Regions from separate parts of the Streptomyces sp. BB1-1-1 genome, predicted to be linked through region 2. Evidence: riboswitches for the same ligand, from Rfam matches in the RefSeq annotation. Region 2 holds a riboswitch; the other holds the start of a gene.
What was found. Region 2 has a riboswitch for S-adenosylmethionine ahead of thrC (threonine synthase). Riboswitches for the same ligand answer to the same signal wherever they lie in the genome.
Positions count from the first base shown of each region.

Region 1: it holds a riboswitch for S-adenosylmethionine, as region 2 does, so the genes downstream of both, RI578_RS28565 (aminotransferase class V-fold PLP-dependent enzyme) here and thrC (threonine synthase) in region 2, are expected to answer to the same signal.

Region 1 covers NZ_CP134203.1:6,230,396-6,241,183, reverse strand. Annotated here, with positions in the region: gene RI578_RS28575 (SLC13 family permease) at 1-1,219, shown strand, start outside; gene RI578_RS28570 (glycerate kinase) at 1,294-2,517, shown strand; gene RI578_RS28565 (aminotransferase class V-fold PLP-dependent enzyme) at 2,442-3,824, opposite strand; SAM riboswitch class IV at 3,987-4,103, opposite strand; gene trpD (anthranilate phosphoribosyltransferase) at 4,184-5,248, opposite strand; gene RI578_RS28555 (cytochrome bc complex cytochrome b subunit) at 5,392-7,029, opposite strand; gene RI578_RS28550 (Rieske 2Fe-2S domain-containing protein) at 7,026-8,090, opposite strand; gene RI578_RS28545 (c-type cytochrome) at 8,087-8,896, opposite strand; gene RI578_RS28540 (heme-copper oxidase subunit III) at 8,963-9,583, opposite strand; gene RI578_RS28535 (hypothetical protein) at 9,772-10,173, shown strand; gene RI578_RS28530 (Ig-like domain-containing protein) at 10,263-10,788, opposite strand, start outside.
Region 2 covers NZ_CP134203.1:4,834,213-4,845,000, reverse strand. Annotated here, with positions in the region: gene groL (chaperonin GroEL) at 1-173, opposite strand, end outside; gene RI578_RS22290 (cold-shock protein) at 467-670, opposite strand; gene RI578_RS22285 (MoaD/ThiS family protein) at 1,109-1,384, opposite strand; gene thrC (threonine synthase) at 1,381-2,691, opposite strand; SAM riboswitch class I at 2,710-2,857, opposite strand; gene RI578_RS22275 (glucosyl-3-phosphoglycerate synthase) at 2,992-3,936, shown strand; gene RI578_RS22270 (trehalose-6-phosphate synthase) at 3,996-5,399, shown strand; gene otsB (trehalose-phosphatase) at 5,545-6,414, opposite strand; gene RI578_RS22260 (DUF3263 domain-containing protein) at 6,482-6,706, opposite strand; gene RI578_RS22255 (extracellular solute-binding protein) at 6,759-7,976, opposite strand; gene RI578_RS22250 (ROK family protein) at 8,207-9,124, shown strand; gene nagA (N-acetylglucosamine-6-phosphate deacetylase) at 9,124-10,269, shown strand; gene RI578_RS22240 (1-phosphofructokinase family hexose kinase) at 10,435-10,788, shown strand, end outside.

The DNA of each region.
Region 1 (10,788 bases), 1.4 Mb from region 2:
GACCGCGACCGGCGTGATCAGCAGCGACACCCTCTTCGGCACCCTCGGCGACGACACGGTGTGGCTGCTGATCTGCGCCTTCGTGCTGGCGGCGGCGGTGGCCCGGACCGGACTCGCGGGGCGGGCGGCGGCGTTCCTGGTCGGCGGGGCGCGCAGCGTACGGCAGTTGGTGCATCTGACGACGGCCGCGCTGGTCGTGACGGCGTTCGCGGTGCCGGCCACGTCGGGCCGGGCGGCGCTGGCGCTGCCGGTGTTCCTGGCCCTCGCCAAGGCCCTCGCCGAACGGAAGCGACTGGTCGTGATGCTCGCGCTGCTGTTCCCGACCGTGATCCTGCTGTCGGCGGTGGCGACCCTGATCGGCGCGGGCGCGCATCTGATCACGGTGTCGGTGCTGTGGGAGGCGACCGGCGACCGGATCGGCTTCACCCAGTGGCTGCTGCTCGGCCTGCCGCTGGCGGTGACCTCCTCCCACCTGGCCGCCGAGACGGTCCTGTTGACGACGACCCGGCGCGCGGACCGCAAGGGCCCGGTCCACATCACCGCCGAGGAGATACAGCGGCACGCCGAGAGCCCGGTCACCGGCCCCTGGACGCAGGCGGAGAAGCGCTGCGCCGCGCTGCTGGCCACGGTGGTGACCCTGTGGTGCAGCGAGCCCCTGCACCATGTGTCGCCCGCGGTCGTGGCGCTGATCGGCGCGGTCGTCGCCTCCTCCCCCGCGCTCGGCACCGTACGGCTGAAGGACGCGCTGAAGACCGTGCCCTGGTCGCTGCTGCTGTTCATGGCGGCGACCATGGCGATGGGCGTCGCGCTCGCCGACTCCGGCGCGGCGAAGTGGCTGGTGTCGGGGCTGCCCGCACACGTCACGCCGGCCGTCTTCCTCGGGGTCGTGGTGGCGGTGAGCACGGCGGCCCACCTGGTCCTCCAGTCCCGCTCGGCCCGCTCCTCCGTCCTGGTCCCGCTGGTGATCGCCGCGGCCGCGGGCGCCGGGGTCAACCCGGTCGCCGCCGCGCTCGCCTCCACCGCCGCCGCCGGTTTCTGCCACACGCTCCCGGCCTCCGCCAAGCCGGTCACCCTCTTCTCCGACATCCCCGGCACCCCCACCTACACCCCGCGCGACCTGCTGCGGCTGTCCGCCGTCCTGGCGCCGCTGACCGCCGCCCTCGTGCTGTTCTTCGCCGCCGCCGTCTGGCCGCTGCTCGGCGTACCCGTGACCCGTTGAAGGAGCCCTCCATGTCCGCCACGTCCTCGATCCCCGCCGCGTCTTCCGTGCCCGCCGTGCCCGCCGTGCCCTCGCTGCTGAACCGTGTCGTCGTGGCCCCCAGCGGCTTCAAGGAGTCCCTGTCCGCGCAGGCCGCCGCCGACGCCATCGCGGAGGGTGTCCGCCGGGTCCTGCCGGACGCCGAGATCGACCGCATCCCGCTGGTGGACGGCGGCGAGGGCACCGCCGTCGCGCTGGCCGCCGCGACCGGCGGGCGGCTGGTCGCGCTGGCCGCCACCGGCCCGGTCGGCGAACCCGTCGGCACCCACTTCGCGCTGCTCGGCGCCCGGGACACGGCGGTGGTGGAGATGGCGGCCGTCGCGGGCCTCTCCCTGGTCCCCCGCGCCCTGCGCGACCCGGGTGCCACGACGACGTACGGCGTCGGCGAGCTGATCCGTGCCGCGCTGGACACCGGGGTGCGGCGCGTCCTGGTCGGCTGCGGCGACTCGGGTACGTCGGACGGGGGCGCGGGCGCGCTCCAGGCGCTCGGGGCCCGGCTGCTGGACGCGGACGGCTTCGAACTCCCGCACGGCGGCCGGGAGCTGAGCCGCCTCGCCCGCATCGACCCGTCCGGCCTCGACGCCCGGCTGAAGGACACCGAGTTGCTCGTCGCCTGCAACCCGTTCAACGTGCTGTGCGGCGAGCGGGGCGTGGCCCGGGTGTTCGGCCCGCAGAAGGGGGCGACGCCCGCGCAGGTCGAGGAGTTGTCGGCCGGCCTGGAGAACTGGGCACGTGTCCTCACCCGGGACCTCGGTGTCGTCGGCACCGACCTGCGCCACGGCCCCGGCACCGGCGCCTCCGGCGGGCTGGGCTCGGGGCTGGCCGCCGTCGGCGGGCGGCTGCTGCCCCGCTTCGACGTGCTGCTCGACCACCTCGACCTGGACGCCCGCCTCGCACGCGCCGACCTGGTGCTCACCGCCGAGGGCGCCCTGGACCACCAGACGCCGCGCGGCAAGGTCCCGGCCGAGGTCGCCCGCCGCGCCAAGCTCTACGGCCGTCCCGTCCTCGCCCTGGCCGGCACGCTCGGCGAGGGCGCGCACGAGGTGCCGGGGGTGGACGCCTTCCACGGCATCATGCCGGCGCCGATGGCCCTGGCGGACGCACTGCTGCGCGCCGCCGAACTCCTCACGGACGCCACGGAGCGGGCGCTGCGGATGATCCTGCTGGGGTCGCGGCTGCCGGGTCAGGCGGCCGTGCCGGCGGCCGCGGTACCGGCGGCGGACGTGTCGGGCACGCAACGCCCGTCCTCGGTCCGGTAGTTCCACCGGGCGCCGTCGTTCACCAGCTCCTTGACGGCGTTCACGAACCGCTCGACGTGCTCGTCCGGGGTGCCCGCACCGAAGCTCACGCGGATGGCGTTGAGGGACTTCTCCCCCGGCGCCGCCTCGGGGGCGCCGCACTCGCCCTGCGCCTGCGGGTCGCTGCCGAGCAGGGTGCGCACCAGCGGGTGGGCGCAGAACAGGCCGTCGCGCACCCCGATGCCGTACTCGGCGGAGAGCGCGGCGGCGAAGTGCGAGCTGTTCCAGCCCTCGACGACGAAGGAGAGCACGCCGACGCGGGGGGCGTCGTCGCCGAAGAGGGAGAGGATCCGCACCTGGGGCACCTCGGCGAGCCCGTCCCGCACCTTGCCGATCAGGTACTCCTCGCGGGCGACCAGCGTGTCGAACCCGGCCTCGGTGAGGGCCTTGCAGGCGGAGGCGATCGAGTAGGCGCCGATGACGTTGGGCGACCCGGCCTCGTGCCGCGCGGCGCTGTCGTGCCACTCCACGTCCACGCCGCCGTCGGCGCGCCGGGTGACCCTGCGGCTGGCGCCGCCGCCGGCGAGGTACGGCTCCGCCTCGCGCAGCCAGTCCGCGCGGCCGGCCAGCACACCGGAGCCGAAGGGGGCGTACAGCTTGTGCCCGGAGAAGGCCACCCAGTCGACGTCCAGGTCGGCCACGGAAACGGGGTGGTGCGGGGCGAGCTGCGCGGCGTCCAGCACGATCCGGGCACCGTGCGCGTGCGCGGCGGCGGCCAGTTCACGCACCGGCCACAGCTCGCCGGTGACGTTGGAGGCGCCGGTGACGCAGACCAGGGCGGGCCCGTAGGGCTCGCGGGCGGCGAGGGCGCGCTCCAGGGTCTCGACGGCCTGCGCCGGGGTGCGCGGGGCGTCCAGGTAGGTCACGTCGGCGTCCCGCCAGGGCAGCAGCGAGGCGTGGTGCTCGGTCTCGAAGACGAAGACCCGGCAGCCGGCGGGCAGGGCGGCGGCGAGCAGGTTCAGGGAGTCGGTGGTGGACCGGGTGAACACGACCTGGTCCCCTTCCCGGCATCCGAGGAACCCGGCGACGGTCTCCCGGGCGTTCTCGAACAGGTCGGTCGACAGCTGCGACAGGTACCCGGCCCCGCGGTGCACGCTGCCGTAGTAGGGGGCGTAGGCCGCCACGTCGTCCCAGACCCGCTGGAGCGCGGGCGCGCTGGCGGCGTAGTCGAGCGCGGCGTAGGTGACCTCCCCGCCGGTGACGAGCGGGACGGTGACATCACGGCCGAGAACGGGCAGCGGGGTGGCGACAGCGGTGGGTACGGACATGGCGGACTCCCGTGAGGACCAGCGCGCGGAAAGGCGCTGTGAAAGAGAAGAAGAAGGTGTGCGGAGGCGGGGCTCTGCGGCCCTATCGCATTCGCTGGTTCACGGGAGACTCCCTCGGACGACCCAGGACCCCTGGACCCACACTCTTCAAAGCGTGCGAGGGGTCCGCGCTTGCCGTGAACCTTGCTGTCCACGACCTGGTCTTCACCCGGGGCACCCCGCCACGGACGGAGGGTTGCCGGACAGTCGGCCGGGGCCTCATGACTGTCACTCATGACCTGACGAAAAACCTAGGGGAAATGATCGGCGCCCCGCAACCCGAGTCCGGATCGCGGGACGCACGTCACACGAGAAGGCGGCTACGCGTGGGTCGCCGCCACCCAGCGCTCCAGGGCCCGCCTGGCCGCGCCCGAGTCGACCGCCTCCGCGGCCCGGTCCATCCCGGCCCGGATCTGCTCGGTCAACGGCCCGTCGCCGGGCTCCAGCGCCACCAGGGCCGCCGCCGAGTTCAGCAGCACCGCGTCCCGCACCGGGCCCGTCTCGCCGGCCAGCAGGCGGCGGGCGACGTCGGCGTTGTAGGAGGCGTCGGCGCCGCGCAGCGCCTCCACCGGCACGAGCTGGAGGCCGACGTCCCGCGGGTCGAAGGTCTCCTCGGTCACCCGGCCGTCCCGCACGACCCACACCCGGGAGGTGGCCGTCGTGGTCAGCTCGTCGAGGCCGTCGTCGCCCCGGAAGACCAGGGACGAGTGGCCGCGTTCGGCGAAGACACCCGCGATGATCGGCGCCATCCGGGCGTGGGCGACCCCGATCGCCTGGGACTTCACCTTGGCGGGGTTGGTCAGCGGACCCAGGAAGTTGAACACGGTGCGGATGCCCAGTTGGCCTCGCGCCGCCGCCACGTGGCGCAGCGCCGGGTGGAACTTCACGGCGAAGCAGAAGGTGATGCCGGCCTCCTCGGCGACCTCCGCCACCCGCTTCGGCGTCAGCTCCAGGTTGACCCCGAGCTTCTCCAGGACGTCGGAGGCCCCGGACGCCGAGGAGGCGGCCCGGTTGCCGTGCTTGACGACCTTCGCGCCGGTACCGGCCACGACGATCGCCGACATGGTGGAGATGTTGACCGTCTTGGCGCCGTCGCCGCCGGTGCCGACGATGTCGACCGTCTCCCCCGGCACCTCGATCACGTTGGCGTGGGCGTACATGGTGCGGACGAGGCCGGAGATCTCCTCGACGGTCTCCCCCTTGGACCTGAGCGCCACCGCGAAGCCGGCGATCTGCGCGTCGGTCGCCTCGCCGCGCATGATCACGTCCAGCGCCCAGGCGGTGTCGTCCGCGGAGAGGTCCTGACCGTCCAGGAGTCCGTTCAGCAGGGCGGGCCAGGAGCGGCCCGCCGCGGTGTCGCCTCCAGCGGGGGTCACAGCGCTCATGAGCCGCTCCAGAATCGTGTGTATCGCGGAAAGGGAGTGTGGTCCCACGTGTGGTCCCACCCTATCCAGCCCCGGGCACGGCGAAGGGCCCCGTCCGCGGAACGGACGGGGCCCTTCGACCGTGGTGTGGCGACGCTGGAGGGTCAGTGGTGGCCGTGGCCGCTCGTGATCTCCTTGTACTCCTCGACGGTGGGCTTCGGAATCTGCGCGTCCTCGCCGTAGTAACCCTTGCTCAGCTTGGCGCGGAGCTTCTCCGTGCGCTTCACCTTGCGCCGGACGCCGTTCTCGTCGACCTCCGGGCCGATCTCGGCCGGCGTGTACTGCTCGTGCGCCGTGAGCGTGTGCAGCTGCTCCTGGCTGAGCGGCTCGTGCACCTCGATGAACTCACCGTGCGGCAGGCGCTTGATGATGCCCGACTCGCGGCCGTGCAGCACCTTGTCCCTGTCCCGGCGCTGGAGGCCGAGGCAGATCCGCTTGGTGACGATGAACGCGACGACCGGGGCGACGAAGAACCCGATGCGGACGAACCAGGTGATCGCGTTGATCGACAGGTGGAAGTGCGTGGCCCACAGGTCGTTGCCGCCGCCGATCAGCAGCACCATGTACCAGGTGATCCAGGCGACACCGAAGGCGGTCCGGGTCGGGGCGTTGCGCGGGCGGTCCAGGATGTGGTGCTCGCGCTTGTCGCCGGTGACCCAGGACTCGATGAACGGGTAGACCGCGATCGCCGCCAGGACCAGCGGGAAGATGACCAGCGGGACGAACACGCCCAGGACGAGCGTGTGACCCCAGAAGTTGATCTCCCAGCCGGGCATCACACGGATCAGGCCCTCGGAGAAGCCCATGTACCAGTCGGGCTGGGCGCCGGTGGAGACCATGTCCGGCCGGTAGGGACCGATGGCCCAGATCGGGTTGATCGTGGCGATGGCCGAGATGGCGGCGATCACACCGAAGACCAGGAAGAAGAAGCCTCCGGCCTTGGCCATGTACACCGGCAGCAGCGGCATGCCGACGACGTTCTTGTTGGTCTTGCCGGGACCCGCGAACTGCGTGTGCTTGTGGTAGAAGACCAGGATCAGGTGGCCGACCACCAGGCCGAGCATGATGCCCGGCAGCAGCAGGATGTGGATCGAGTAGAACCGGGCCACGAAGTCGTGGCCGGGGAACTCCCCGCCGAAGAGGAAGAACGAGATGTACGTGCCGACGATCGGCACGGACAGGATCGCGCCCTCCATGAAGCGGATACCGGTGCCCGAGAGCAGGTCGTCCGGGAGCGAGTAACCGGTGAAGCCGGTGAACATGCCGAGGACGAACAGCAGGAAGCCGAACAGCCAGTTGATCTCGCGCGGCTTGCGGAACGCGCCGGTGAAGAAGACGCGCATCATGTGCACGAACATGCCGGCGAGGAAGATCAGCGCCGCCCAGTGGTGGATCTGCCGGATGAGCAGACCACCGCGGACGTCGAAGCTGATCTCCAGCGTCGAGGCGTACGCCTCACTCATCAGCTGGCCCTGCAGCGGCACGTACGAGCCGTGGTACGTGACCTCGTTCATCGAGGGGTGGAAGAACAGCGTCAGGTACACACCCGTGAGGATGATGATGATGAAGCTGTAGAGGCAGACCTCACCCAGCATGAACGACCAGTGGTCGGGGAAGATCTTGCGCATATTGGCCTTGGCCAGGGAGTAGATCCCCAGCCGGCCGTCGGCCCAGTCGGCGACGCGCTCGCCGGCCGGTGCCTTCCCGCGAGAGCGGGGGGCTTCATTGGCTGTAGTGCTCATCCGCGCTCCCAGAAGGCAGGACCGACGGGCTCTTCGAAGTCGCCGAGCGCTTCGAGGTAACCCTCGTCGTTCACGCCGATGCGCAGCTGCGGCAGGGCGTGACCGGCGGGACCGAAGATCACCCGGGCGCCGTCGGCAAGGTCGAAGGTGGACTGGTGGCAGGGGCAGAGCGCGTGGTGCGTCTGCTGCTCGTACAGGGAGATCGGGCAACCGACATGGGTGCAGATCTTCGAGTACGCCACGATGCCCTCGTGCGACCACTCGAGTTCGCGCTTGTCCTTGATGGCCTCCGGCTCCAGCCGGATGATCATCAGGGCCGCCTTGGCGATCTCGGTCATGAACTCCTCGTCGTGCTCCTCCAGGCCCTCGGGCATGGCGAAGGTGAGGGAGCCCACCGCGACGTCCGAGGGACGCAGCGGCTCGTGGGTGTTCATGTTGACGAGCAGCTTGCCCTTGGACCACAGGGTGTGGCGGAGCTTGGTGCCGGGCAGCGGGCCGAGGTCGCGCAGCAGGACGACACCGGAGAGCGGCACCAGCGTGAGCGCGCCCAGCATCGTGTTGCGGATCAGCTTGCGGCGCCCGATCACGGACTCCTTGGCACCCTGCTTGAAGTCCGCGTGGACCTTGGCACGGGTCTCCGGGTCGGCCTCGATCGGGTGACGCTCGTCGGCGACCTCCTCGTCGGACATCAGGGTGCGGGCCCAGTGGACCGCGCCGGCGCCGATCGCGAACAGCGCGACGCCGAGCGTCATGCCGAGCGCGAAGTTCAGCGCACTGATGTGACCGAGCGGGAAGATGTAGACCGACTTGTCGACCGGGATCGCCACGAAGGAGGCGATGAAGCCGACAGTGGCCAGCATCGACAGCGTGAACAGCAGGGCGACCGTGCGCTCGGACCGCTTGGCGGCCCGCTCGTCGGTGTCCTGGATCCGGTGCTCGTGGGGCGGCAGACCCGGGTCGGCGAACGGGTTCTGCTCGTCCGCGGTGCGCACCGAGCCGTGCCCGTGCGGGGCGTCCTGCTCAGCGGGCAGGTTCTCTTCTGGAATGTCTTGGCTACTCATGACTTCTTGGCCTTTGCGGTCCGAGCGGCGACCCAGACGGCGACGGCGATCAGGGCGCCCAGTCCGAACACCCAGGCGAACAGACCTTCACTGACCGGACCCAGTCCGCCGAGGCTGAGGCCACCGGGCTCAACGGTGTCGTCGCTGTTGACCGCGTCCAGGTAGGCGATGATGTCCTTCTTGTTCTGCTCCGACATGGTGCTGTCGGGGAAGGAGGGCATGTTCTGCGGGCCGGTCAGCATGGCCTCGTAGATGTGCTTCGGGTCGACGTCCTCGAGGCTCGGCGCGTACTTGCCGTGCGTCAGGGCGCCGCCCTTGCCGGTGAAGTTGTGGCACTGCGCGCAGTTGTTGCGGAACAGCTCACCGCCCTTGGCGATGTCCGCACCCTCCGGGCCGTACTTCTCCTCCGACGGGATGGCCGGACCGGCACCCAGCGAGGCGATGTAGGCGGCCAGCTGGTCGATCTCGGCCTGCGAGTAGACGACCGGCTTTTCCGGGACCTGGGCGCCCGGCTGCTGGGCCGGCATACGGCCGGTGCCCACCTGGAAGTCGACGGCCGCGGCGCCGACGCCGACCAGGCTCGGACCGTCGGTGGTGCCCTGACCCCCGGTGCCGTGGCAACTGGCGCAGCCGACGGCGTAGAGCTTCTTGCCCTCGTCGATGGCGAGGGACTGGGCGGTTTCATCGGCCTGCGCCTTGTCCGCGGGTGCGAACACGGCGTACAGCCCCCCTGTGCATGCCAGCGCGAGGAGTAGGACGACGAGCGCCGCCAGCGGATGGCGTCGTCGTGCGGAGAGCTTTTTCACGGATTACCCCGGTGTCAGGATCTTCTGCGTCGATGCTTCTGGTATTGAGGCGGGTGCGCGCCGCGTCTACTTGATCATGTAGATCGTGGCGAAGAGGCCGATCCAGACGACATCGACGAAGTGCCAGTAATAGGACACGACAATGGCCGCGGTCGCCTGCTCGTGGGTGAACCTCCGGGCCGCGTAGGTGCGGCCGAGGACCAGCAGGAAGGCGATGAGACCGCCCGTCACGTGCAGTCCGTGGAAGCCGGTGGTCAGGTAGAACACCGAGCCGTACGGGTCCGACGAGAGCGAGAGGCCCTCGTGCTTGACCAGCTCGGTGTACTCGAACACCTGACCGCCGATGAAGATCGCACCCATGACGAAGGTGACGATGAACCACATCCGGAGCTTCTTCACGTCACCGCGCTCGGCCGCGAACACGCCGAGCTGGCAGGTGAGGGAGGAGAGCACCAGGATCGTGGTGTTCGTCGCGGAGAACGGGAAGTTCAGCGCGTCGGCCTTCTCGGACCAGAAGTCCGGGCCGGTCACCGATCGCAGGGTGAAGTACATCGCGAAGAGGGCCGCGAAGAACATCAGCTCGGAACTCAACCAGATGATGGTTCCGACGCTGGTGAGGTTCGGTCGATTGACCGACGGGTGCGCGTGCCCGGTTTCTACTGTCGTTGCTGTCGCCACGACCGACATTATGTCGGTCGCTTATCCCGCCCTCACCCCGGGGGGTGCCGTTCGGAGTGTCCGCCCCGTCTGTACTGCCCGTATGGCCCATCGAACGGCCCGTCGAAGCCGTGTCCGAACCAGTGTTGACGAGGTGTTCAAAGGAGTAGCATCCGGCGCGACGGGCTACGACTGTTTCACTGCGTATCGGAGGAAGCATGCAGCCGACCGCCACGGTGCTGGTCTACAGCGACGACTCCAACACCCGCGAGCAGGTGCGGCTGGCGACCGGTCGCCGGCCGGCTCCGGACGTGCCCGTGGTCGAGTTCCTGGAGTGCGCCACCCCGGCCGCCGCGATCAAGGAGCTGGACAAGGGCGGCATCGACGTCTGCGTCCTGGACGGCGAGGCGGTGCCCATGGGCGGCATGGGGCTGTGCCGGCAGATCAAGGACGAGGTCTTCCAGTGCCCGCCGGTGCTGCTGCTCATCGCCCGGCCGCAGGACGCGTGGCTGGCGACGTGGAGCCGCGCGGAGGCGGCTGTGACGCTGCCGGTGGAGCCGGTCGAGTTCGCGGGCGCGCTGGCCGCGCTGCTGCGGCAGAAGAGGCTGCAGGGCGTTTAGGGGCGCCTACTGGGCAGGGGCTGCGCGTCGTGTGGCGGAGTGCGGCCTGATCGTGGCTCGTCGCGCAGTTCCCCGCGCCCCTGGGTGGGTCACACCACCGTCGGCCGCAGCCGCGCCGCCTCCTGGGTGTTCGGGGCGTTGCCGGTGCCGGCCATCAGGGCGCTGCCCGTGCGCCATTTGTTCCAGTCCAGGTTCCAGTCACCGAAGCCGTTGCCGAAGGCCTCCATCGTCTCGCCCTCGGAGTTGACCACCTCGACGAGGTCGCCCTCCTGGACGACGCCGAAGAACCACTCGGCGTTGGCGGTGCTCATGCCGACGCAGCCGTGGCTGACGTTGGCCAGGCCCTGGGAGCCGACCGACCAGGGGGCGGCGTGCACGTACTCGCCGCTCCAGGTGACCCGGGTGGCGAAGTACACGGGCAGGTCGTACGACTCCGAGGAGCCCTCGGCGATGCCGACGGTGCTGCTGCGCATGCGTACGAAGGGTTCCTTGCCCAGGACGACCTTGACGCCGTTGCGGGTCTCGAAGCCGGGCTTGCCCGAGGTGACGGGGATCTGCTTGATCTCCTGGCCGTCCCGGTAGACCGTCAGCGTGTGCGCGGCGGCGTCGGTGACG
Region 2 (10,788 bases):
TCCTTGGCGATGGAGACACCATCGTTGGTGATCGTGGGGGCGCCCCACTTCTTCTCGAGGACGACGTTGCGGCCCTTGGGGCCGAGCGTCACCTTGACGGCGTCCGCGAGCTGGTTCATGCCGCGCTCGAGGCCGCGCCGTGCCTCCTCGTCGAACGCGATGATCTTGGCCATGTGAAGTGGTCCCTCCAGGACTGGGGGTGATTCCTTCGGACCGCGCCCGCGCCCGCGACGGACGGCTCGCCGACCTGGCGGTTCCTTCCCCACCCGGCCCGCGGACCTCACCGACTCGGTCCTTCGTTGTCACTCTCACCTTCAGAGTGCTAACGCCAATGATTAGCACTCGCCCCTGCCGAGTGCAAGCGCCTCTCGGGGATCGGCGCGGGTTCCGGGCAGACCGAAGGGCCCGCACCCCGTGGGGTGCGGGCCCTTCGGAGAAGACCGCTGACTTGCCGTGGTCGCGCGTCTCAGGCGCTGAGGCGAACCATGTCGGCCTGCGGGCCCTTCTGACCCTGCGAGATCTCGAACTCGACCCGCTGGCCTTCTTCGAGGGTGCGGTAGCCGTCCATCTGAATCGCGCTGTAGTGGACGAAAACATCCGCACCACCGTCGACCGCGATGAAGCCGTACCCCTTCTCCGCGTTGAACCACTTGACGGTGCCCTGAGCCATGCCTAACTCCCCTATTACTGGCCCTTGCACAGATCCGCACTTCGCGGACCCGGGTCAGACCTCACCCCCCACGACTGGGGGCGTGCGCCGGAACGCGTCGACCGCGGCTGAATGTATCTGTCCAACTGCCGTCTGCAACAGGTCAATCGGACGAGAAATCTGGACGTACCCGGTCCGGAATGTGGCGAGAATTCGCCTGAATTCGGGTCAAGTCGGGGCACACAAAAAGAACAAAAGCCGCGAAATACGCCCACACTTTGGCTACATCTGGTCGGGCGAGCGGCAGGAATTCAGGGTTCCCGACCTTCCGATCGGGAGCGCGTTCCCCAACTCTACCGCGCTCAACCACATGGAATTGCCCCCTCCGCTTCTCTTACGGAGGGGGCAATTCGATGAACCGAGCGTTACTGCGATTACCGGAGGTAATCGAGGGGCGGGTCAGCCGCCGGCGACCGCCGGGATGATGGAGACGCCGGCGCCCTCGGGGGTCGCGGTCTCCAGGCCCTGCTCGAAGCGGACGTCGTCGTCGTTGACGTAGACGTTGACGAAGCGACGCAGCTTGCCCTGGTCGTCCAGGACACGGGCGGCGATACCGGTGTGGTTCTTCTCCAGGTCGGCGATGACCTCACCGAGGTTCGCGCCGTCGGCGGCGACCTCGGCCTTGCCGCCGGTGTAGGTGCGCAGGATGGTCGGGATGCGAACGGTCACGCTCATGCGAGGCCAGCCTCTCGGAAGGAGTCCAGGTTCGGGCGGATGGTGGCGGTGAGGCCGGTGCCGGCCACCGCGTCGAGGGTCTTCAGGCCGTCGCCGGTGTTGAGGACGACGGTGGTGAGGGACGGGTCCAGGACGCCGTCCTCGATCAGCTTCTTCGTGACGCCGACCGTCACGCCGCCCGCCGTCTCCGCGAAGATGCCCTCCGTGCGGGCCAGCAGCTTGATCGCGTCCACGACCTGCTCGTCGGTCACGTCCTCCACGGCGCCGCCGGTGCGGCGCGCGATGTCGAGGACGTAGGGGCCGTCGGCCGGGTTGCCGATCGCCAGCGACTTGGCGATGGTGTCCGGCTTCTGCGGGCGTACGACGTCGTGGCCGGCCTTGTACGCGGTGGACACCGGCGAGCAGCCCTTGGCCTGGGCGCCGAAGATCTTGTACGGCTTGTCCTCGACCAGACCGAGCTTGATCAGCTCCTGAAGACCCTTGTCGATCTTCGTGAGCTGGGAGCCGGAGGCGATCGGGACGACGAGCTGGTCGGGCAGCCGCCAGCCGAGCTGCTCGCAGATCTCGTACGCCAGGGTCTTGGAGCCCTCCGCGTAGTACGGCCGCAGGTTGACGTTGACGAAGCCCCAGCCCTCGCCCGCCGAGTCGCCGATCAGCTCGGAGCAGAAGCGGTTCACGTCGTCGTAGTTGCCCTCGATGCCGACCAGCTCACCGCCGTAGACGGCGGCCATGACGACCTTGCCCTGCTCCAGGTCGTGCGGGATGAACACGCAGGAGCGGAAGCCGGCGCGGGCGGCGGCGGCGCCGACGGCACCCGCGAGGTTGCCGGTGGAGGAGCAGGACAGGGTGGTGAAGCCGAAGGCGCGGGCGGCCTCGATGGCCTGCGCGACGACGCGGTCCTTGAAGGAGTGCGTCGGGTTGCCGGAGTCGTCCTTGACGTAGAGACCGCCGGTGACGCCCAGCTCGCGGGCCAGGTTGTCGGCCTTGACCAGCTTGGTCCAGCCAGGGTTGATGTTCGGCTTGTCGGCCACGTCGGCGGGGACGGGCAGCAGCGGGGCGTAACGCCAGATGTTCGCGGGGCCCGCTTCGATCCGCTTGCGCAGTTCCTCGGTGTCGTACGCCGAGAAGTCGTAGGCGATCTCGAGCGGGCCGAAACACTCCTCGCAGGCGAAGACCGGGCCGAGGGGCACGCGGTGACCGCACTCGCGGCAGGTGAGCGCCGCGGCGGGACCGAGGTCGACCGGGGAGGCGGCGGAGGGGGTGGAAGCGGTGGTGTCGGTGTTGCTTGCGACAGTCTGCACAGCCATGTGAGGCGAGGCCCTTTCTCCTCATCTTCCTCACGACGCATCTCGCCGTGAGACGGATTTGGCACCTTCCCTAGCCGGGAGCCTCGCCACGTCCGCGTGACAAGAACCGACTGGAGGGTTGCCGGGGCTTCAACGGGCCGTATCCCTCTGCCCCTCTGGATGAGCGGTCTTCAGTTGTTGTTCGCGCGGCGACCCCGGCATGCGATGGTCACCCGCGTTGTTCAAGACTGTAACCGACGTCCATCACTGTTGAGATAGTCGTCCGAACCGCGAGATGGATCACAGAGGGAGCCGGAGACCGTGCTGGAAGAAGTCGAGCGCTGGCTGAGCGCACGCTCCTGGTCCGTGACGGACCGGCCGATCCAGCAGCTCATGGCCGCCAAGCACGCCACCGGGCAGTCCGTCAGCGTGGTGCTCCCCGCCCTCGACGAGGAGGCGACCGTCGGCGGCATCGTCTCGGTGATCCGCCGGGAGCTGATGGAGCGGGTGCCGCTCGTGGACGAGCTGGTGGTCGTGGACTCCGGGTCGAGGGACCGTACGTCGGCGGTGGCCGCGGCGGCGGGCGCCCGTGTCGTGCACCGCGACACGATCCTCCCCCGCGTACCGGCCGTGCCGGGCAAGGGCGAGGTGCTGTGGCGCTCGCTGCTGGTGACCGGCGGCGACATCGTCTGCTTCGTCGACGCGGACCTGCGCGAGTTCTCGGCCGACTTCGTGTCCGGGATCGTCGGCCCGCTGCTCACCGAGCCGGACGTGCACCTCGTGAAGGCCATGTACGACCGGCCCCTCGACGCCGCTCCCGGCCAGGGCGGCCGGGTCACGGAACTCATGGCCCGTCCGCTGCTCAACATGCACTGGCCGCGGCTGGCCGGCTTCGTCCAGCCGCTCGGCGGCGAGTACGCGGCCCGCCGCTCCCTCCTCGAACGGCTCCCCTTCCCCGTCGGCTACGGAGTCGAGCTGGGCATGCTGGTCGACGCCCTGCACCTGGTGGGCCTGGACGCCCTCGCACAGGTCGACGTCGGCGTCCGCAAGCACCGGCACCAGGACGGCCAGGCACTGGGCCGCATGTCCGCCGCCATCTACCGCACCGCCCAGCTCCGGCTGGCCCGCGGCCACCTGGTCCGGCCGTCGCTCATCCAGTTCGAGCGGGGCACCGACGGCTTCGAGCCGCGCACGTACTCCGTGGACACCGAGGAACGGCCCCCGATGACGGAGATCGCGGAGTACGCAGCCCGGAAGGTCGCGTGAGCGCCGCCACGCCGTCCGACCACGTTTGAGGGTTTCGGGGCCGGGCTAGGTTGAGGCGTATGGCTTCAAGCTTCGGTACTGCTCAGGTGCTGGTCGCCTCCAACAGGGGGCCGGTCTCGTACGAGGTACGGGAGGACGGTTCGCTGCACGCCAGACGCGGCGGTGGCGGGCTGGTCTCCGGACTGTCGGCCATCGGGCCGGACGCGGGGGCGCTGTGGGTGTGCTCCGCGTTGAGCGACGGCGACCGCGAGGCGGTACGGCGCGGGGCCGGCGAGGACGGCGTACGGATGCTGGACGTACCGGCCGACGTGCACGCGGACGCGTACAACGGCATCGCCAACTCCGTGCTGTGGTTCGTGCACCACATGCTCTACCAGACCCCGCTCGAGCCGGTCTTCGACGCGGAGTTCCGGCGGCAGTGGGCCTCCTACGAGGCGTACAACCGGGCCTTCGCCGAGGCGCTGGCCGAGGAGGCGGCCGAGGGCGCGGTCGCGATCGTGCAGGACTACCACCTGACGCTGGTGCCGGGGATGCTGCGGGAGCTGCGGCCGGATCTCAGGATCGGCCACTTCTCGCACACGCCGTGGGCGCCGGTCGACTACTTCCGGCTGCTGCCGGACGACATCGCCGAGCAGGTGCTGCGCGGCATGCTCGGCGCCGACCGGCTCGGGTTCCTCACCCGTCGGTGGGCGGACGCGTTCACCGCGTGCTGCGACGCCGTGGTGGGCGGGATCGGTGGCACCGAGATCGGCGTGCACGGGCTCGGCGCGGACGCGGACTTCCTGCGGCAGCGGTCGCACGAGGCCGACGTGGACGAGCGGATGGCGGCGCTGCGGGCGGAGATCGGGGCGGCCCCTGACGGGAGCGCGCGCCGGACGATCGTGCGGGTGGACCGGACCGAGCTGTCGAAGAACATCGTGCGGGGGCTGCTGGCGTACCGGGAGCTGCTGGCCGGGCGGCCCGAGTGGCGCGAGCGGGTCGTGCACGTCGCGTTCGCCTACCCCTCGCGGCAGGATCTCGCCGTGTACCGGGACTACACCGCCGAGGTGCGGCGGGTCGCGGATTCGATCAACGAGGAGTTCGGGACGGCCGGGTGGACGCCGGTCGTGCTGCATGTGAAGGACGACTTCTCGCGGTCGCTGGCGGCGTACCGGCTGGCGGACGTGGCGCTGGTCAACCCCGTCCGGGACGGGATGAACCTCGTCGCGAAGGAGGTGCCGGTCGTCTCCGACGAGGGGTGCGTGCTGGTGCTGTCCCGGGAGGCGGGGGCGTACGAGGAGCTGGGGGACGACGCGGTGGTGGTGAATCCGTACGACGTGTCGGGGACGGCGGAGGCGTTGCACGAGGCGTTGTCGGTCGGTGCCGGGGAGCGGGCGGAGCGGTCGAAGAGGTTGGCGGCGGCGGGGACGGCGTTGCCTCCGGCGCGGTGGTTTCTTGAGCAATTGGAGGCGTTGCGGGGCTGAGGGGGGCGTTGCGCTGCCCGGCGTTGCGGGGTGCCGCCTGCGCCCACCCGTGCCGCCCTAGGCGGCACGAATGCCCGCAGGCTGGGGCGGCACCAATGCCCGCAGGCTGGGGCGGCACGAATGCCCGCAGGTTGGGGCTGAGCTGCTACGCGAGGCGTGCGGCCAGGGAACGCAGGAGGTGCACCACGCCCTCCGGGCCGTCGACCACCACGTCCGCTCGTTTGCGGAGGTCGGGGACCTCGTCGCTGCCGCTGCAGACCAGGAGGCCGGGGGTGCCCTCCGTGCGGAGGGTGTCGACGGCCGTGAAGGCGGGGAGGTCGCCGAGGTCGTCGCCGGCGTAGAGGACGGCCCCCGCGTCCAGCTCCCGCACGTAATCCCGCAGGGCGGCGCCCTTGTCCATGCCGGGTGGGCGCAGTTCCAGGACCATGCGGCCCGGTTCGACGATGAGGCCGTGGCGGGTGGCGAGGTCGGCGAGCGGGGCGCGCAGAGTGTCGAAGGCGGCCTGGGGGTCGGGGGCGCGGCGGGTGTGGACGGCGACCGCGTGGCCCTTCTCCTCGATCCACGTGCCCTGGCCCGCCCCGGAGCGCTCCAGCAGCCCCGGCAGCTCGGCGCGGACGGCGGCGACGCCGGGGTGCGGTTCGGGGGTGGTGAGGGCGCCGGTGGCGGCGTCCCAGCGCTCGGCGCCGTAGTGGCCGAGGACGACGAGGTGGTCCAGGCCGGGGACGTCGGCGAAGCCGCCGTGGTGGACCGCGACCTCGGCCGGACGGCCGGTGATCACCGCGACGGAGGCGACCTCCGGGGCGAGGGCCGCGAGCGCCGGTACGGCATCCGGGTGGGCGCGGGCCCGGTCGGGGTCGGCGACGATCGGGGCGAGCGTGCCGTCGAAGTCGAGGGCGATCACCGCGCGGCCGGGGGCGGCGAGGAGGGCGTCGAGCCCTTCGCGCCCGGCCGCCGTCGCGGGGGTCGGCAGGTGGTCCGGGGAGTCGTCACGGGTGGAGTCCTGGTGGCTGCCCATACCGCGAACCTATCCCGCCCGGGCGGAAGACAATCTCACCGCTGCCTACCACTGCCTCGCCGCTGCCTCACCGCTCCGAGCGGCGCGACTCCCGTATCCGGCGCAGGCGGTTGACCGTCACCGGATCCGCCGCCAGGGCGCGGGGGTCGTCCAGGAGGGCGTTGAGCAGCTGGTAGTAGCGGACGGGGGCCAGGCCCAGCTCCTCGCGGATCGCGCGCTCCTTCACGCCGGGGCCGGAAAAGCCGCGGCGCTCCAGCGCGAGGATGTCGCGCTCCCTCTGTCCCAGGTCCATGGACGGCACCGTAACGCCCGCCACCGACAGCGGGCCGCTACTCCCTACGCCGCTACTCCGCGCTGCCCGCCCGCATCGCCGTCGTCTGGATCTGGCCGAGTACCTCCTCGGGGCTGCCGCCGGGGGCGACCGCCTGGCCGATCTGCTTCTTGACGTCCGCGCTGACCGAGGCCCAGGAGGTCTTGCCGACCGGGTACAGCTCGGAGAGCAGCAGCTCGTCCAGGAAGGGCTTGAGCTTCTTGTCCTCCGCGGCCGTGCTCATGACCTGGGACGCGGACGTGGTCACCGGCAGCAGGTCGTACTTCCGGGAGAAGTCGAGGACGTTCTCGTCGCTGTAGACGAAGTCGAGGAAGTCGCCGACCTCCTCCTGGTGGCCGTTCTCCTTGAAGGCCGTCATCCAGTCGGTGACGCCGAGCGTGTTCCGGCTCTCGCCGTCGATGCCGGGAGTGGTCACCATGCCGTACTTGACCCCCTTGTCGGAGGCCATCTTCATCAGCGAGGGGTGCCCGTTGAGCATGCCGACGTCGCCGTTGGCGAAGGCGGCGAAGGCGTCGGCCCGGTCGAGCTCGCCGGGGGCGACCGGGCCGGTGAGGCCCTCGCCGACCAGTTCGTCCCGCAGCCAGGTGAAGGTGGTGACGTTCTGCGGCGAGTCGACGGAGTAGGTGCCGACGTCGTCGGTGTAGCCGCCCCCGCCGCTGAGCATCCACTGCATCGTCTCGGCCTGCGCCTCCTCGGCGCCCAGCGGCAGCGCGTACGGGTACTTCACGCCCTCCGCCTTGAGCGCCTCGGCGGCGTCCGCGAGGTCGTCCCAGCTCTTGGGCGGGGTGACGCCGGCCTCTTCGAAGAGGGTCTTGTTGTAGAAGAGCACGCGGGTGGAGGCCGCGAAGGGCAGGCCGTACTGCACCCCGTTGACCTGGCCCGCGCCGGCGAGCTGGGAGACGAAGTCGGCCTGGACCGGGATGGAGAGCACCTCGTCGGCGCTGTAGAGCAGGTCCTTGTCCGCGTAGTCGGAGTAGGCGCCGATCTGCGCCAGGTCGGGCGCCTCGCCGGCCTCGACCATCTCGCGGACCTCGCGGTCGACGTCGGTCCAGGAGTGGACGGTGACGTCCACCTGCACGTCGGGGTGCTCGGCCTCGTAGGCCTTGGCCAGCTCGTCCCAGTATTTCTGGGAGCTGTTGGCCTTGCTGTCGCCGTAGTCGGCGGCGACCAGTTTCAGCGTCACCTCGCCGGAGTCCCCGGTGAGCCCGCAGCCGCCGAGGACCGCTGTCATGCCCAGCGCGGACACCACCGCGATCGTTCCTGTCCTACGCCGCTGCACCGTGATTCCCCAACCCTGCCGACGACTCGTCGTTCACTGCTTTGCTTACGCGTTCGCTTGTTCGCTTGTTCGCTTAACGGATTAAGGTCTACACCACGGCAGTGGACTAGACCTCTCCCGGGTCAACGGGCCACACTGTCCCCGTGAGACATGTCATCGCCCTCGATGTGGGCGGCACCGGGATGAAGGCCGCCCTGGCGGGGCCGGGGGGCGAGCTGCTGCACCAGGCCCGCCGGGCCACCGGCCGCGACCGCGGGCCCGACGCCGTCGTCGCGGGCATCCTGGACTTCGCCGCCGAACTGCGCGCCTACGGTGCCGACCGGTTCGGCGAGCCCGCCCGTGCCGCCGGCGTGGCCGTCCCCGGCATCATCGACGAGGAGCACGGCACCGCCGTGTACGCGGCCAACCTCGGCTGGCGCGACGTACCGCTGCGTGCGCTGCTCGGCGACCGGCTCGGCGGTATCCCGGTCGCCCTCGGCCACGACGTGCGCACCGGCGGGCTCGCCGAGGGCCGGATCGGGGCCGGGCAGGGCGCCGACCGGTTCCTGTTCGTGCCGCTGGGCACCGGCATCGCGGGCGCCATCGGCATCGACGGCCGGGTGGAGTCGGGCGCCCACGGCTTCGCGGGCGAGATCGGCCACATCGTCGTACGGCCCGGCGGCACCCCGTGTCCGTGCGGGCAGCGCGGCTGCCTGGAGCGGTTCGCGTCCGCGTCGGCGGTCAGCCAGGCGTGGGCCGAGGCGTGCGGCGACCCGGACGCGGACGCCGCCGACTGCGCCAAGGCCGTCGAGTCGGGCGACGCCCGCGCGCTCGCCGTGTGGCGGGACGCCGTGGACGCGCTCGCCGACGGGCTGGTCACCGCCCTCACTCTGCTGGACCCGCGCGTCCTGATCATCGGTGGCGGCCTCGCCGAGGCGGGGGAAACCTTGTTCACACCGCTGCGGGACGCCGTCCGGCGGCGCGTCACCTTCCAGAAGCTGCCGGAACTGGTCCCCGCGGCGCTGGGGGACACCGCCGGCTGCCTGGGTGCCGGGCTCATGGCCTGGGACCTGCTCAGCACCACTCCCACAACCGCGACTCCCCCGGAGGTAACCACCTGATGGCCCCAAGCAAGGTTCTCGCCGGTGCCCGGGTGGTACTGCCCACCGGCACCGTGGACGACGGCCGCGTGATCGTCGGCGGCACGCGGATCGCGGACACGGCGCCCCCGGGGGCGGAAGTCATCGACGTGTCGGGCCACTGGGTGGTCCCCGGCTTCGTCGACATCCACAACCACGGCGGCGGCGGCGCCTCCTTCACCGGCGGCACCCACGAGGACATCCGCAAGGGCGTCGAGACCCACCGACGGCACGGCACGACGACGGTGGTCGCCTCCGCCGTCACCGGTGACCTGGACTTTCTCGCCCGGCAAGCCGGGCTGCTCGCCGAGCTGGCCCAGCAGGGCGACATCGCCGGCATCCACTTCGAGGGGCCGTTCATCTCCCCGTGCCGCAAGGGCGCGCACGACGAGCAGCTGCTGCGCGACCCCGACCCGGCCGAGGTCCGCAAGCTGATCGACGCCGCGCACGGCCACGCGAAGATGATGACGCTGGCCACCGAGCTGCCGGGCGGCCTGGACTCCGTACGGCTGCTCGCGGAGCACGGCGTGATCGCGGCGGTCGGGCACACCGACGCCACGTACGAGCAGACGCTCCAGGCCATCGACGCGGGCGCCACGGTCGCCACGCACCTGTTCAACGCGATGCCGCCGCTCGGCCACCGCGCCCCCGGCCCGATCACCGCGCTGCTGGAGGACGAGCGGATCACCGTCGAGCTGATCAACGACGGCACCCATCTGCACCCGGCCGCGCTCCGCCTCGCCTTCCACCACGCGGGCGCCGCCCGGGTCGCCTTCATCACCGACGCGATGGACGCGGCCGGCTTCGGCGACGGCCGCTACCTGCTCGGCCCGATGGAGGTCGAGGTCGCCGACGGCGTGGCCCGGCTGGTGGAGGGCGGCTCGATCGCGGGCTCCACGCTCACCCTGGACCGCGCCTTCAAGCGGGCGGTGACGGTGGACGGGCTGCCCGTCGAGGACGTCGTCGCGGCGATCTCCGCCAACCCGGCGCGGCTGCTCGGCCTGGCCGACCGGGTCGGCTCCCTGGAACCCGGCAGGGACGCCGACCTGGTGGTCCTGGACGACGCCTTCGACCTGGTGGGCGTCATGCGCCGGGGCGAATGGGTGGTCGATCCCCAACTGGGCTGATCCGTCCCCGAGTCCGGCCCCGGACCGGCCGACGGTGGCCGATCCCGGGGGTGGGCCCACCGCCGTCCTTTTGGCATGATCGTGTCCCCGGAAGACAACTTCCGGGGACACACGGCAGCCGCAGCCGATCGGGGGAGGTCGACACAGGTGACACAGGTGACACGGGTGATCCTCACCGTCACGCTGAACACCGCTCTCGACATCACCTACCGTGTCCCGGCCCTGCGCCCCCACGCCTCCCACCGGGTCACCGCGGTGACGGAGCGCCCCGGCGGCAAAGGGCTGAACGTGGCCCGGGTGCTGGCGACCCTCGGACACCGGGTGACGGTCACCGGCTTCGCGGGCGGCACCACCGGGGACGTCGTGCGCGAGGGACTCACCGGCGTGCCCGGGGTGACCGACGCGCTCGTACCGGTCGCGGGGGCGACCCGCCGCACCATCGCCGTCGTCGACGAACGCACCGGCGACACCACCCAGCTCAACGAACCCGGCCCGGCCGTCGCCCCCGCCGAGTGGAAC